2 regions of the Arthrobacter sp. RAF14 genome follow, and region 1 is predicted to be linked to the other one. Evidence: riboswitches for the same ligand, from Rfam matches in the RefSeq annotation. Region 1 holds a riboswitch; the other holds the start of a gene.
The links. Region 1 has a riboswitch for thiamine pyrophosphate ahead of AB4Y75_RS12775 (ECF transporter S component). Riboswitches for the same ligand answer to the same signal wherever they lie in the genome.

Region 1 (7,149 bases):
CTGGACGGTGGCCGCCAGCGCGGCTTCGGGGCTCGGGAAGTAGTTGAAGAAGGTGCGGCGGGAGATGCCGACGGCGTCGGCCAGGTCCTCCGCCGTGAAGTTGCCCAGGCCGTTCTCGGAGAGCAGGCTGACCGCGGCCTCGATGATGGCTGCACGGGTGGCCTGCTTGTTGAGCTCGCGGCGGGACGTCTTCTCCTCCGCGGAGCCGCCGTGGGGATGATCCGGTGGAGTTCCGTCCAGGAAGGTGGTGGAGTCCATGGTTTCATGCTACGGCAATTTGTGCACCCAGTGCAATTAGGGGACCGAGTGCAATGTTGAGGGGGAGATCACTTCCCCAGAACCTCGTCCAGCGGTGCCTTCAGGGTGTTGTAGTCGCTCGAATCGACCGGCAGCAGCTGACCCTCCAGCACCAGGGACGGGGTGCCGCGGAGGCCGAGCTCCTTGGCGTCGTCGAGGTCGCGCTGGACGCGGTTCGCGATGGCCGGGGAGGTGAAGTCCTTGTTGAAGCGGTCCATGTTCAGGCCCAGCTTGCGGGCGTACCCCGTGAAGGTCTCGGCCTGGCCGGAGGTGGACTTGGCCCAGTCGGCCTGCTTGCTGAACACGAGGTGGCCCATCTTCTCCAGGGCGCCCTGTTCGGCCGCGGCCTCCACGGCCTTCGCCGCCAGCGGCGCGTTCTGGTGCATGGGCAGCGGGAAGTTGCGCACCACGATCCGCACCTGCGAACCGTATTCCTTCGTGGCGCGCTCGATCAGAGTGTCCATCTTGGCGCAGTACGGGCACTGGTAATCGGTGAAGAGCACCAGGGTCGTCTTGGGCTTCGCCGGATCGGTGAGGGTCCGGGCGTCCGTGGGAACCAGTTTCGCCATGAGCGCCGCGGATGGCGTGGCCGGTGCGGTGCCGGCTGCGCTCGCGGACGGCACCGGAGCGCTCGACGACGACGGCGCCGCGCAGGCTCCCAGCATCCCGGCCGCGACGACCAGGGACAGCGAGGCGAGGAGGGTCTTGGCGGTCGATCCGGGCTTCTGGCTGCGCATCAGTCTTCTTCCATCGTCACGTTCGGCTTGCGAGTGAGCCTAACGAGCGCGTCGTGAGGGGGCCAAGTTTCGTGAGGCGGGCAACAGGGGGCGAGCGGTTCCTCGGTGCCGTGGACCGGGGGTGGCGCGGGGGGAGGTGAGATGGTGCGGGCGCGGGGCAGAGTTGGGTTGCACGGGCACGGGCACGGGCACGGGCACGGGCACGGGGCGCCGAATGTGGGCGATCGTGCGCCGAGCGATGCCGAGTCCGCTATGGATGGGGTGAGTTCGCTACCAGTTGTAGCGAACTCACCCCCTCCATAGCGGACTCACGAGTGGGTGGAGTGCGCGGTCGGCGGGGTGCGCGGTGGGCGGGGAGCGCACCCGGACCCCGCCCCGACTCCGGTGCCCCAGCCCGCCCGGCGCCGGCCCGGGCTCACCCCGCCCCCGCACCCCGGGAATGTGACAGCGGAGCCTCCGCCGGCGTTGTCGGGCGGGTATAAACTGAGTGACACAACGAACGACAGGGGAGCGCCGCCACCGCAGGGTGTGTGGGCGCTGAGAGTGCGGAGCAACCGCAGACCCTCGAACCTGATCCGGCTAGTACCGGCGCTAGGGAGTCGAGCATCTCAGAACGTGCCTCCGGGCACCTCCCCTCCTGTAATCCCAGGAGGATGACAATGACTACTCAGGCTATTGCGCAGCGTCGTGGCTGGCGCGTGGTGGACATCGTGGTGGCGGCGCTGATCGCCGTGGCCGGGGGCGTGCTGTTCTGGGCCTGGTCCCAGGGCGCGAACCTGATCACCCCGCTGACCGCCGCCTACGCCCCGCTTTCCGGCCTCTACGCCGGTGGCTGGATGATCCCGGCCGTGCTCGGCGGGCTCATCATCCGCAAGCCCGGCGCCGCTCTCTTCTGCGAGGCCGTCGCCGCGAGCGGTGAGCTCATCATGGGATCGCAGTACGGCCTCACCGTGCTGATCTCCGGGCTGCTGCAGGGCCTCGGCGCGGAGCTGATCTTCGCCGCGTTCCTCTACCGGAAGTTCAACCTGCCCACCGCCGTGCTGGCGGGCGCGGCCTCCGGCCTGTTCTGCGGCCTCAACGACTGCTTCCTGCCCTGGGGCTGGAACATCGCCTACGACGGCACCGCCAAGTTCCTCTACATCCTCTTCTGCATCATCTCCGGCGCCGTGATCGCGGGCGCCGTCTCCTGGGTGGCCACGCGAGGCCTGGCCCGGACCGGCGCCCTGTCCTCCTTCGCGTCCCGCAAGGCCGGTGCCGAGCCGGTCTTCGGCTGAGCATGGCCTCTTTCGCCAGCGCCGTGACCCCGGCCCGGGTCACGGCCCGCGACTGGGGCTGGCGGCATGGCGGGCGCAGCCGCGCCGCCGTGGCCGGGCTCGACCTGGACCTGGAACCGGGGGAGAAAGTCCTCCTGCTGGGTCCGTCCGGCGCGGGCAAGTCGACGCTGCTGCACGCCCTGGCCGGTGTTCTCGGCTCGGCGGAGGACGACGACGCCGACGAGTCCGGCGCGCTGCTGATCGACGGCCGCTCTCCCCGCGACGCCCGGGGCCGGGCCGGATTGGTGCAGCAGGATCCGGAGACCCAGGTGGTGCTCGGCAGGGTGGGCGACGACGTGGCCTTCGGCGCGGAGAACCTCGCGGTGCCTCCCGCCGAGATCTGGCCCCGCGTACGCCAGGCCCTGGAGGATGTCGGGCTCGGGTCCCTGCCGCTGGACCACCCGACGCACGCCCTGTCCGGCGGCCAGAAGCAGCGCCTGGCGCTCGCCGGGGTGCTCGCCATGCGTCCCGGACTGGTCCTGTTGGACGAGCCCACCGCCAACCTCGATCCCGCCGGCGTGCTGGAGGTCCGGGACGCGGTGATCCGTGCGGTGACCGCCTCAGGCGCGACGCTGCTCGTGGTGGAGCACCGGGTGGAGGTCTGGAAGGACGCCGTGGACCGCGTGGTGGTCCTCGGGGCAGGGCCCGACGGGCCGTCCGGGATGGTGGCCTCGGGTGATCCCGACACCGTCCTCGAATCCCAGGGCGAGGCCCTGGCGGCCCAGGGAGTCTGGATCCCCGGCCGGGTTCCGGTGCTGACGGGTGCGGCGCCCGGTGCCGGAATGCCTTCGTCCTCGTCTTCTCCCCTCTCCTCGTCCGGCGACGTCGTGCTTCTGGAGGCCAGGGACCTGGCGGTGAGCCGGGCCGCGGTCTCGCGCCGCGGTTTCGGGTCCCGGAAGGCCGCGCCCGTGCTGAGCGGCGTCGAGCTGGATCTCCGGGCCGGCCGCGCGCTCTCGGTGACCGGACCCAACGGCGTGGGCAAATCGACCCTGGCCCTCACGCTGGCGGGCCTGCTTACCCCGGCCGCGGGCGCCGTCGTCGGTTCGTCCGAGCTGCTGGCCGCGGGGGAGGCCGTGCCCCGGCGTCCCGAGCCATACCGCTGGAAGGCGAAGGAACTGATCACGCGGATCGGGACGGTGTTCCAGGAACCCGAGCACCAGTTCGTCACCGGAACCGTGCTCGACGAGCTGCGGTTCGGCCCCCGGCAGCTCGGCCGCGGGGAGGAACGGGTGGACGAACTGCTGCATCGTCTCCGGCTCGACGGGCTGGCCGACGCCAATCCGTACACCCTCTCCGGAGGTGAGAAGCGGCGGCTGTCCGTCGCGACCGTGCTGGCCGCCCACCCGCGTCTCCTGGTCCTCGACGAACCCACCTTCGGGCAGGATGCCCGCACCTGGGCCGAGCTGGGTTCGCTGCTGCTGGAACTGCTCCGGGACGGCGTCTCGATCCTTTCCGTGACCCACGACGCCGACTTCACCCGTGCGCTCGGCGCGACGGAGCTGGTGCTCGGGGGTGCCACGGGAGCCGTGCTCGCCGGTGCGGCGAGTGCTGAACGAACCGGGCACGGACCCGCGAAGGGGGACGCATGAGCATCGGGGTTGAGAACCGCGGGGCGCTGGACCCTTATGCCGCCGCCCGGGCGGAACAGCCGCTGCTGGGGAGAGCCAATCCGCTCGCGAAGTTCGGAGCCCTGGCGATCATCACCGTGGCGCTGGTCTGGTCCATCGACTGGCTGTCCGCGGGGATCGCGGTGCTCTGTGAACTCCTCACGCTGCCCCTGGCCGGGCTGAACCTCCGTCTCCTGTGGAGCAGGGCGTGGCCTTTGGTGGCGGCAGCCGTCCTGGGTGGATGGAGCACGGCGGTGCTCGCCCCGGACAAGGGGCCGATCCTCTTCAGTTTCGGGATCTGGACCATGGGCGAGCACTCCTTGCTGCTGGGTCTGGGGTTCCTGCTCCGAGGTCTGGCGATCGCGCTGCCCGCGGTGATCGTGATGGCCTGCACCGAACCGACCGACCTGGCGGACGCTCTGGCCCAGTTGGCCCGGCTGCCGCACCGCTTCGTCCTCGGGACGCTGGCGGCGCTCCGTCTGGTGGGCCTCATGGTGGAGGAGTGGCAGACCATCGGGATGGCCCGTCGGGCCCGAGGGGTGGGCACATCCGGGAACCTGCTGTCCGGGATCGCAGCCAAGCTGGGCCAGAGTTTCGGGCTGTTGGTCCAATCGATCCGCCGGGCATCGCGACTTGCCGTGACCATGGAGGCGCGTGGCTTCGGCGCGGGTCCGCGGACCTGGGCGCGCCCGTCCCGACTCTCCGCCGTGGACCTGTGGGTGGTTCTCGGAGCGTTGGTGATCGCCGGGCTGTCCGTGGGTTTGTCCGTGCTGTTCGGCGCCTGGCACGTGGTGTACTGACGCGGTCGGTATGTGGTCCGGGCAGCCGGATCGTGACGCGGAATCCGGGAAGAAATATCGCACAATATGACTTGGGTATCCCATATTCGAGCCACCGGACCGGTGATTTGCCTCCGGGTAACTCACATCTGATATATTCGTGCTCATGACTGAGACGATGGATCATCTGGCTTCCTGGCTTCGCGACGCCCGCAGCGACAAGGGCTGGACTCAGGGGAAACTGGCCGAGGAGCTGGGTACCAGCCAGAGCGCCGTGGCCCGCATGGAGACCGGCAAGCAGAATCTGAGCCTGCGCATGATCCGTCGCCTGGAGGATCTGTTCGAGGCCACGCTCCTCACCCCGGCGCGGCCGCGCGTGACCCACCTGCGAGTGGAGGGCGGACATCAGCTCAGCGGAGCGGTGGACGTCAACAGCAGCAAGAACGCCGGCGTCGCGCTTCTGCTGGCCAGCCTCATCAACCGTGGCACCACCACGCTGCGCCGTCTGGCGCGCATCGAGGAGGTCAACCGCATCGTCGAGGTGCTGGCGAGCATCGGCGTCGAGTGCACCTGGCTGAACGAGAACGACCTGCAGATCCGCCGCCCCGCCGTCCTGGACCTGGACGCCATGGACGTGGATGCCGCCCGCCGCACCCGCAGCGTCATCATGCTCCTGGGACCCCTCCTGGACGAGCGCGAGGAGTACCAGCTGCCCTACGCCGGCGGCTGCGACCTCGGCACCCGCACCGTGGAGCCGCACATGCAGGCCCTGCGCCAGTTCGGCCTTTCCGTCGAGGCGAAGTCCGGCTTCTATCTGGTCCAGGCCCCGGAGGCCGACAGCAAGGACCGCACCTTCGTGCTGACCGAACGCGGCGACACCGTCACCGAGAACGCCATCATGGCCGCGGCCCACCGCACCGGCACCACCGTGATCCGCAACGCCAGCCCCAACTACATGGTGCAGGACCTCTGCTTCTACCTGCAGATGCTGGGTGTGACCATCGAGGGCATCGGCACCACCACGCTGCGCATCACCGGCCGCACCAACATCGACCAGGACATCGAATACTTCCCGTCCGAGGACCCCATCGAGGCCATGAGCCTGATCACCGCGGGAATCGTCACCAACTCCGAGGTGACCGTACGCCGCGTGCCGATCGAGTTCATGGAGATCGAGCTGGCGTTCCTGCAGCACATGGGCCAGGAACTCGAGATCTCGGGCGAGTACGTGGCCCGCAACGGCCACACCCGTCTGGTGGACGTCACCACGAAGCCCAGCGTCCTGCACGCTTCCGTGGACAAGATCCACCCCATGCCGTTCCCGGGCATGAACATCGACAACCTGCCGTTCTTCGCGGTCATCGCGGCCAATGCCGAGGGCCAGACCATGATCCACGACTGGGTCTACGAGAACCGTGCCATCTACCTGACGGAGCTCAACCGTCTGGGCGCCAACGTGCAGCTGCTGGATCCGCACCGCATCTACGTCAACGGCCCCACCAAGTGGCGCGCTGCGGAGATCGGCTGCCCCCCGGCCCTGCGCCCGGCCGCCTGCCTCCTGCTGGCCATGCTGGCCGCCCGTGGCACGTCCACCCTGCGCAACATCTACGTGATCGAGCGCGGTTACGCGGACCTGGCCGACCGCCTCAACTCCATCGGCGCCCGGATCGAGTACTTCGAGGACTGATCCTCCGCCGCTTCCCCCACCACGCACGCGAACCGCCACTTGATGCCCGTATCCACCCCGGAAAAGGGCATCAAGTGGCGGTTCGCGTGCGTGGTCAGGGAGCGATCGCCGGGGAGAATAGGGGGATGAGTTCCATCCACCAGCGCTTCTGGACCCTGCCTGGCCTGCTCGGCAAACATGTGGCACGACTGCCATGGTGGGTGGTGTTCCTGGTGGGTCTAGCCTCTCTGGCGGGCGGCCTCTGGCTCTTCCTGCATCCGCTCGGGGCGCTGACCCGGATCGAAATCTACGCCGGGGTGGGGTTCGTCCTGTCCGGTCTGGACGACGTGGCGGATGCCGCGCAGGAGGCCCGGGCCGGAAAGTCGCGACGCCGGCTCTGGCCCATGCTCCTGGGCCTCATCTGGGTCGCGGCCGGCCTGGTGGTCCTGCTGATCCCTCTGCCGTCCGCGGCGCTGGTGTACCTGGCCGCGCTCACCCTGCTTTCCAGTGGGGCCACCCGCCTGGTGGAGGTCCTGCGGAACCGTTCCGACGCTCCGTGGCAGGACCTCTTCCGGAGCGTGCTGGACCTGGTCCTGGCCTCCTTCTGCGCGGTGCTGCCGGGCACCGGGGCCACGGTGCTGGCCTTCGCCTTCGGCCTCCGCAGCGTCCTGGTGGGTCTGAAGATCGCCGTCCTGTCCGTGACGAAGCTGCGCCGGGCCCAGTCTTCTGCGGCCGCTTCCCCGTCCGCCT
Region 2 (7,149 bases), on a different contig from region 1:
GGCAGCCTGGCGCTCCTCTTCCTGTGGGCTCAGGCCTCCAAACCCGAGGGCGCGCGCTTCGACGCGTCGTTCTGACGACCTCGCCGGTGTCTCGACAGGCACGGTGAATGGCCGCCACGGAGAACATCCGTGGCGGCCATCGCTTTTCCTCGGGCGGATCCTGGGACAGACTGACGGAGAACACGACCGCATCAGTGAAGGGGAGACCATGAGCCAGCCTCCGAGTCATCCAGGCGAGAACCCTCAGTATCCACCCGGGCCCGTTCACGTTCCGCCGGGACCCGCGCAGCCTCAGCCGCAGCCCTTGCCGCAGGGCGGTGCGCCGTGGCCACCGGGCGGGCAGCCGCCGCAGGGTGCACAGCAGGCACCCTGGCAGCCGCAGCCCGGCCAGCCACAAGGGTGGGGGCCGGGGTGGGGCCAGGCCGCTCCGTTTGTGATGCGCCCGAAGGTCGGATTCGCGGACGCGATCAAGTCGGGCTTCCGCAACTACGCCAACTTCAACGGCCGGGCCGTCAACTCGGAGTTCTGGTGGTGGTTCGTCTTCGAGTACCTGGTGCTCGGGATCCTGGGCTACCTGGCGTACTTCCTGGTCTTCCTGGGCTTCATGACCTCGCTGGGCGGGGTGCTGTCGGACTCCTCGCGGACCGGGTATCGCAGCCGGGACCTCGATGTCGTGTGGAGCGCGCCCCTGGTGGCCGGAATCGTCCTGTCCATCCTCTTCATCCTCGTGGCGCTGGCCCTTCTGATCCCGGGACTTGCGCTCAGGGTGCGCCGCCTGCACGACGCCGGGTACAGCGGCTGGTTCATCCTGCTGAGCCTCGCGCCGTTCGGTTCGGTGGTCGTCCTGGCGCTCCTGGCCATGGAAAGCAGCCCGGAAGGGATGAAATACGGCTATTGACCCTGTTCAATGGGGAGTTTTCCCCATTGAGCCCCACGAGCATGTGGTGGAGACTGTACGTTAAGGAAGCATCAAGCGCACCCAGTGATGGAAAGAACAGGACCATGACGCAACAACCCGATTGGCAGAACAACAACGGCGGTCAGCCGCAGCAGCCGAACTACGGTCAGCAGCCTCCTCAGGCGCCCCAGTACGGCCAGCAGCCGCCGCAGGCCCCGCCGGCCCCCCAGTACGGCCAGCAGGGCTACCAGCAGCAGCCCGCCAGCCCCTACGGCCAGCCCGCGTACAGCGGTGGCCTCTACCCGCCCTACGTCCCGCGCCCGAGCGTAGGGTTCTCGCAGGCCATCAAGATGGGCTTCGCCAACTACGCCAACTTCAAGGGCCGTGCCAGCCGCAGCGAGTTCTGGTTCTGGTACCTCTTCCAGGCTCTCGTCGCGGGTATCCCCGTCGGCATCGGCTACGGCCTCCTCATCGGTGGTCTGGTCTCCCAGTCCGCGTATTCGGATTCCTCCACCGGCTACAGCTCGTCGTCGGATGTCGCCTTCACCGGCACCATGGTGTTCGGCACCATCCTCATGATCATCGGCGGCATCATCAGCCTGGCGCTCCTGGTGCCGTTCATCGCCGTCGCGTGGCGCCGTCTGCACGACGCGGGCTTCCCCGGCCCGATGTTCTTCCTGTCGCTCATCCCGTATGTGGGTGGCATCATCCTCATCGTGCTGTGCGCCATGCCCAGCAAACCCGAGGGCATGAAGTACGAGATCCAGTAGTCCCCGTACTGCAACGCCACGGCCCCTGCCCTTCGCGAGAAGAGGACAGGGGCCGTGGCGTTTAACGGAGAGGTCAGGCGTCCGGCAGCTCGGCCAGCAGGCGCCGCGCGGCATCGGCGGGATCGGAGGCCTCGGTGACGGCGCGGACCACCACCACGCGGCGCGCTCCGGCCTCGACCACCTGGGCCACGTTCGCGTGGTCGATGCCGCCGATGGCGAACCACGGCACGGTGGTGCCGGTGCCCGCCGCATAGCGGACCAGGTCGAGGCCCACCCCGGCGCGGCCGGGCTTGGTGGGCGTCGCCCAGAGCGGCCCCACGCAGAAGTAGTCGGTCTCGCCGCGGGCCGCGGCAGCGAGGGCGGTGTCCACCTGCTCCGGCGCATGGCTCGAAAGGCCCAGCACGACGTCGTCGCCCAGCAAGGACCGCGCGGCGGGCAGCGGGAGATCCTTCTGGCCGAGGTGCAGCACCGGGCTGCCGGACAGACGGGCGATGTCCGCGCGGTCGTTCACGGCCCAGAGCTTCCCATGCCGTTCGGCCGCCTCCCGCAGCACGGCGAGGAGCTCGAGTTCCTCGGCGGCTTCGATGGCCTTGTCCCGCAGCTGGATGATGTCCACGCCGCCGGTGTACGCGGCATCGACGAAGTCCGCGAAATCGCCGCGACCGGCTCGTGAATCGGTGCAGACGTACAGCCGCGCGGCGGTCAGAGACGCTGTCGCATTTGCTCGGTTAACCATGGGCTTCAGCCTAGTTCCTCTACACTGGAGCGGTACTGCGGGAGCCGGAGCGGATGGTCATATTCGCCGGCTGAGAGGGCTTGAGCGCCGACCGCCACACCTGATCCGGTTAGCACCGGCGTAGGGAAGGACGAGGAGCATGGACCAGGAGACGGCCGACGCCGCGGTGATCGGCGCGGGCATCGTGGGACTGGGCATCGCGTGGACGCTCCTCCGGTCCGGTCGCCGGGTGACCCTCATCGATCCCTCACCCGCCCGGGGCGCGACATTCGCCGCCGCCGGCATGCTGGCCCCGGTCAGCGAATACCACTATCAGGAGGAGAACCTCCTCACCCTGACGCTCGAATCGGCAGCGCTCTGGGAGGGCTTCGCCGCGCCTTTCGGGCCTCTCAGCGGGTACCGGGCCACACCCACGCTCGTGGTGGGGTTCGACGCCGCCGACCGGGCCGCGCTCGCGGATCTGCAAGCGGTTCAGCGGGCGCACGGCCTCGACGTCCAGGCGGTCCCGCTCCGGGAGGCCCGCCGGATGGAGCCGCTGCTTTCACCCCAGCTGTCCGGGGCCTTCCTCACCCCCGGCGACCACCAGGTGGACCCGCGAGTCCTGCACGCCAGGATGCTGGAGGCCTTCCGCCAGGCGGGCGGGACGGTCGTGGAGGAACGTGCGGAAGCTCTGCGCTGGTCGGCGAACGACGACGACGGCGGCGCTTCCGCCGACCGGGTGACGGGGGTGCTGCTCGCCTCCGGCCGTGTTGTCACTGCGGTCGAGGTCGTGGTGGCCAACGGCCTCGCATCGCCTGAGCTGCGGGGGTTGCCGGACGGGCTCGATCTGCCCCTGCGCCCGGTGCACGGGGACATCCTCCGGCTGCGGGTGCCGGAACAGCTGCGGCCCTTCCTGACCGCGACGGTGCGCGGCTCGGTCCGCGGGGTACCCGTCTATCTGGTGCCCCGCGAGGACGGCACCGTGGTGATCGGGGCGACCCAGCGGGAGGATGGGCAGTCCGGAGTCTCCGCCGGTGGGGTGCACCAGCTCCTCCGCGACGCGCAGTTGCTGGTCCCCGCCGTGGCGGAACTCGAGCTCGATGAGATCACGGCGCGGGCGCGGCCCGGGACGCCGGACAATGCACCCCTGCTCGGCCGGGTGGCCTCCGTCGGGGGCGGCGAGGTGGCCGGTCTGGTCATCGCCACCGGATTCTTCCGCCATGGCGTCCTGCTGACGCCGGTGGCGGCACGGGCGGTTCTGCATCTGCTCGATGGACATGACGACGGGCGCTGGGCGGCCTTCCGGCCGGACCGGTTCAGCCCGGCACTTCTGAAGGAGACGACTGTGGAGGCTCACGCATGAACATCACCGTGAACGGCGAACAGCGCGCCGTGGGGGAGGACGCCACCGTGGCGGTCCTGGTCACCCAGGTGACGGGCCGCGAGATCCTGGCGGACGGCCGCGCGGCGGACGGGCGCCGTGTGGGGATGGCGGTGGCCCGGAACTCCACCGTGATCCCGCGGAGCCTGTGGTCGGGCACCGCCTTGCAGGACGGCGATGAGCTGGAACTCGTGACTGCGGTGCAGGGAGGCTGAGATGACGGAGATCTTGCAGGACCAGGGACTGGATCCCCTGGTGGTGGACGGGGTGGAGCTGGGTTCCCGGCTCATCATGGGCACGGGCGGCGCGCCGAGCCTGGATGGTCTGGGCGCCGCGCTGGTGGCGTCCGGAACCGAGCTCACCACCGTGGCGATGCGGCGGTACAGCCCCGCGCAGAGCGGATCGCTCTTCCAGTTGCTGGTGGACCGGGGGATCCGTGTCCTGCCGAACACCGCCGGGTGTTTCACGGCGCGTGACGCGGTGCTGACGGCGGAACTGGCCCGGGAAGCGCTGGAGACGGACTGGGTGAAGCTGGAGGTCATCGCGGACGAGCACACGCTGCTTCCCGATGCCGTGGAGCTCGTGGACGCCACGGAGCAGCTGGTGTCCCGCGGGTTCAAGGTGTTCGCGTACACGAATGACGATCCGGTGCTGGCCTTGCGGCTCGAGCAGCTGGGCGCCGCGGCCGTCATGCCGCTGGGCGCTCCGATCGGCACCGGTCTGGGGATTCTGAACCCGCACAACATCGAGGTGATCGTCTCGCGGGCTGCGGTTCCCGTGGTGCTCGACGCCGGGATCGGCACCGCCTCGGACGCGGCGCTGGCGATGGAGCTGGGCTGCGATGCGGTCCTGCTGGCCACGGCCGTGACCCGCGCGCAGGACCCGGTGCGCATGGCGACGGCCTTCCGGCATGCCGTGACGGCAGGCCGTCTCGCCCGTCTGGCCGGACGTATTCCCCGGCGTGAGCACGCTCTGGCCTCCTCCAGCATGGAGGGCAGGGCCGAGTTCCTCTGACAGGGCGGGCCCGGTCCGGTCCGCGGTGAGGGCCCGACGTCGGTGCCCCGGCGCGGCGCGGACCGGACGGCACGCGCGGGGACGCGACGGACCGTGCCGCAACGAGCGAGGGGCGCCTCCCGCACCTGAACGGTACGGGAGGCGCCCCTCGGCGTCGGGCCTGAAAAGGATCAGACCTTGAGGATCTCCGTCAGTGCCTTGGCGTCCTCGGCCGACCGCCGCGAACTGAGGATCCAGGACACCGCGAACGACGCCGCGATGCCGAGGACCAGCGGACCGATCCAGGGAATCCACGTCACGCCGGGCAGGTACCCGAATCCGAGCGCGATGAACACGATCCAGCTCAGGGCGGTGACCAGGGTGCCGGCGCCGGCCGGGAGCGCGGCCCCCAGCGTGGTGCGCTGCCGGTTCACGGCCCAGGCGAGCGCGCCGACGGCCGCCACGAGCAGGACGGGGATGATCAGGGACAGCATGGCTGCCTACAGGGCGCCGAAACCGACGCGGCGCTGCTCTTCCGGGCCCATCTCGACGTAGCCGAGCACCGCGGCCGGGATGATCACGCGACGGCCCTTGTCATCGGTCAGGGAGAGCTGGCCGCCGGAGGACAGAGCCTCGGAGACGGCAGTGGCGATGGCCTCCGCTTCCTCGGAGGACTCGAACACGACTTCGCGAGCGACGTTCTGGATGCCGATCTTTACTTCCACAATTGCCTCCTGGCAGTTTCGTGCGGGCCACGGGCACACGGGGCGCACCGCAGGCTTCAACAGCTGATCCAAGCCTAATATGGCGGGCAGGGGGAGAAGGGCCGTTCGGGCACGCTGGGAGCGAACACCGGGGAGAACGGAACGGTCGAGACGAGAGCGGGCCGGCCTGGATGACGCCGAATCCGCTCTCAAGGGTGTGAGTCCGCTACATGATGTAGCGGACTCACGACGTCGAGAGCGGACTCGGCAGTCCGAGCGGTGTGGTGGGGCCGTGACCCCGGGTGACGCCTAGCTCTCCTTCGGGAACCGGCTGATGCCCCGCCACGCCAGACGGTAGATGAGGTCGCTGGCCACGTCCAGGTCCAGCTTGCCGTCCGTCTCCAGCCAGTACCGCGCGCTGACCTGGGCCATGCCGGCCAGGCCGCGGCCCAGGAGCTGTGCCTCGAGCAGGGGGAGCTTGGTGTCCTCGGCGATCACGCGGGCCACGGCGTCTGCGAAGGTCCGGTTGAAGGTCTCCAACCGGTCGCTGACCTCTTCGTCATTGGTCAGCCCGGACTCGAAGACGAGGCGGTGAGCCTGGTCGTCGCCGGCCATGAACTCGAAGTAGGCCCGCATGACGGCCTGCACCCGGAGCTTGTTGTCCGAGGTGGAGTCGATGGCGCCCAGCAGCATGTCGGTCAGGACGGACAGATGGCTTTCCAGCAGGGCCAGGAACAGCTCGCGTTTCGAGGGGAAGTGCTGATAGAGCACGGGTTTGCTGACCCGGGCCGTCTCAGCGATCTCATCCATCGCGGCGCCGTGATAGCCGTTCGCGACGAAGACCTCCTGGGCGGCCTGGAGGAGCTGGGCCCGACGTTCATCCCGGGGAAGACGCGCGGTCCGAGCGCCCGGCCGTGCTTCGCTCACCGTCACATTCCATCCTTTGCTTCCAGCGCCATCCCTGTTCGTCCGGCGTGAAGGCCAGTTTACCCGTAGGTAATATGACGCGTGTGAGGCGGTGGGCATAGATTGAAGACATGTCCTCCCTGACTTCCCGCACCGCCCTGCCGCCCCTGGTCGAACCGGCGGCGGAACTCACCCGCGATGAGCTCGAACGCTATTCGCGGCACGTGATCATCCCGGAGATCGGCTCCGAGGGGCAGCGCCGTCTGAAGAACGCGCGTGTCCTGGTGATCGGCGCCGGCGGGCTGGGCTCACCGGCCCTGCTCTACCTCGCGGCCGCGGGCGTGGGCACCCTCGGCGTGGTGGACGACGACGTCGTCGAGCTGAGCAATCTTCAGCGGCAGGTGATGCACACGGTGGATCGTGTGGGGCTGCCGAAGACCGAGTCGGCGGCGCGCGCCATCGCGGAGCTGAACCCGCTGGTGACCGTGGTCCAGCACCGCGTCCGCCTGGACTCCTCCAACGCCGTCGAGCTGTTCCGGCAGTACGACCTCATCCTGGACGGGGCGGACAACTTCGAGACCCGTTACCTGGTCAACGACGCGGCGGCGATCGCCGGCAAACCGTACGTCTGGGGCTCGATCTTCCGCTTCGACGGCCAGGTGAGCGTCTTCTGGGAGCAGCACGGCCCCACGTATCGCGATCTGTACCCCGAGGCGCCCCCGGCAGGCAGCGTCCCGAGCTGCGGCGAAGGCGGCGTGTTCGGCATGCTGTGCGCCGCGGTG

Region 2: another riboswitch for thiamine pyrophosphate. It lies ahead of thiO (glycine oxidase ThiO); the one in region 1 lies ahead of AB4Y75_RS12775 (ECF transporter S component).

Annotation. Positions count from the first base shown of each region.
Region 1 is NZ_JBFREG010000005.1:102,890-110,038, forward strand. It holds gene AB4Y75_RS12765 (TetR family transcriptional regulator) at 1-258, opposite strand, end outside; gene AB4Y75_RS12770 (DsbA family protein) at 327-1,034, opposite strand; TPP riboswitch at 1,529-1,649, shown strand; gene AB4Y75_RS12775 (ECF transporter S component) at 1,694-2,308, shown strand; gene AB4Y75_RS12780 (ABC transporter ATP-binding protein) at 2,311-3,936, shown strand; gene AB4Y75_RS12785 (energy-coupling factor transporter transmembrane component T family protein) at 3,933-4,754, shown strand; gene AB4Y75_RS12790 (UDP-N-acetylglucosamine 1-carboxyvinyltransferase) at 4,900-6,420, shown strand; gene AB4Y75_RS12795 (HdeD family acid-resistance protein) at 6,546-7,149, shown strand, end outside.
Region 2 is NZ_JBFREG010000001.1:662,698-669,846, forward strand. It holds gene AB4Y75_RS03160 (DUF805 domain-containing protein) at 1-75, shown strand, start outside; gene AB4Y75_RS03165 (DUF805 domain-containing protein) at 437-898, shown strand; gene AB4Y75_RS03170 (DUF805 domain-containing protein) at 1,003-1,668, shown strand; gene thiE (thiamine phosphate synthase) at 1,742-2,404, opposite strand; TPP riboswitch at 2,432-2,548, shown strand; gene thiO (glycine oxidase ThiO) at 2,544-3,746, shown strand; gene thiS (sulfur carrier protein ThiS) at 3,743-3,979, shown strand; gene AB4Y75_RS03190 (thiazole synthase) at 3,981-4,778, shown strand; gene AB4Y75_RS03195 (hypothetical protein) at 4,949-5,251, opposite strand; gene AB4Y75_RS03200 (DUF3107 domain-containing protein) at 5,258-5,482, opposite strand; gene AB4Y75_RS03205 (TetR/AcrR family transcriptional regulator) at 5,771-6,394, opposite strand; gene moeB (molybdopterin-synthase adenylyltransferase MoeB) at 6,499-7,149, shown strand, end outside.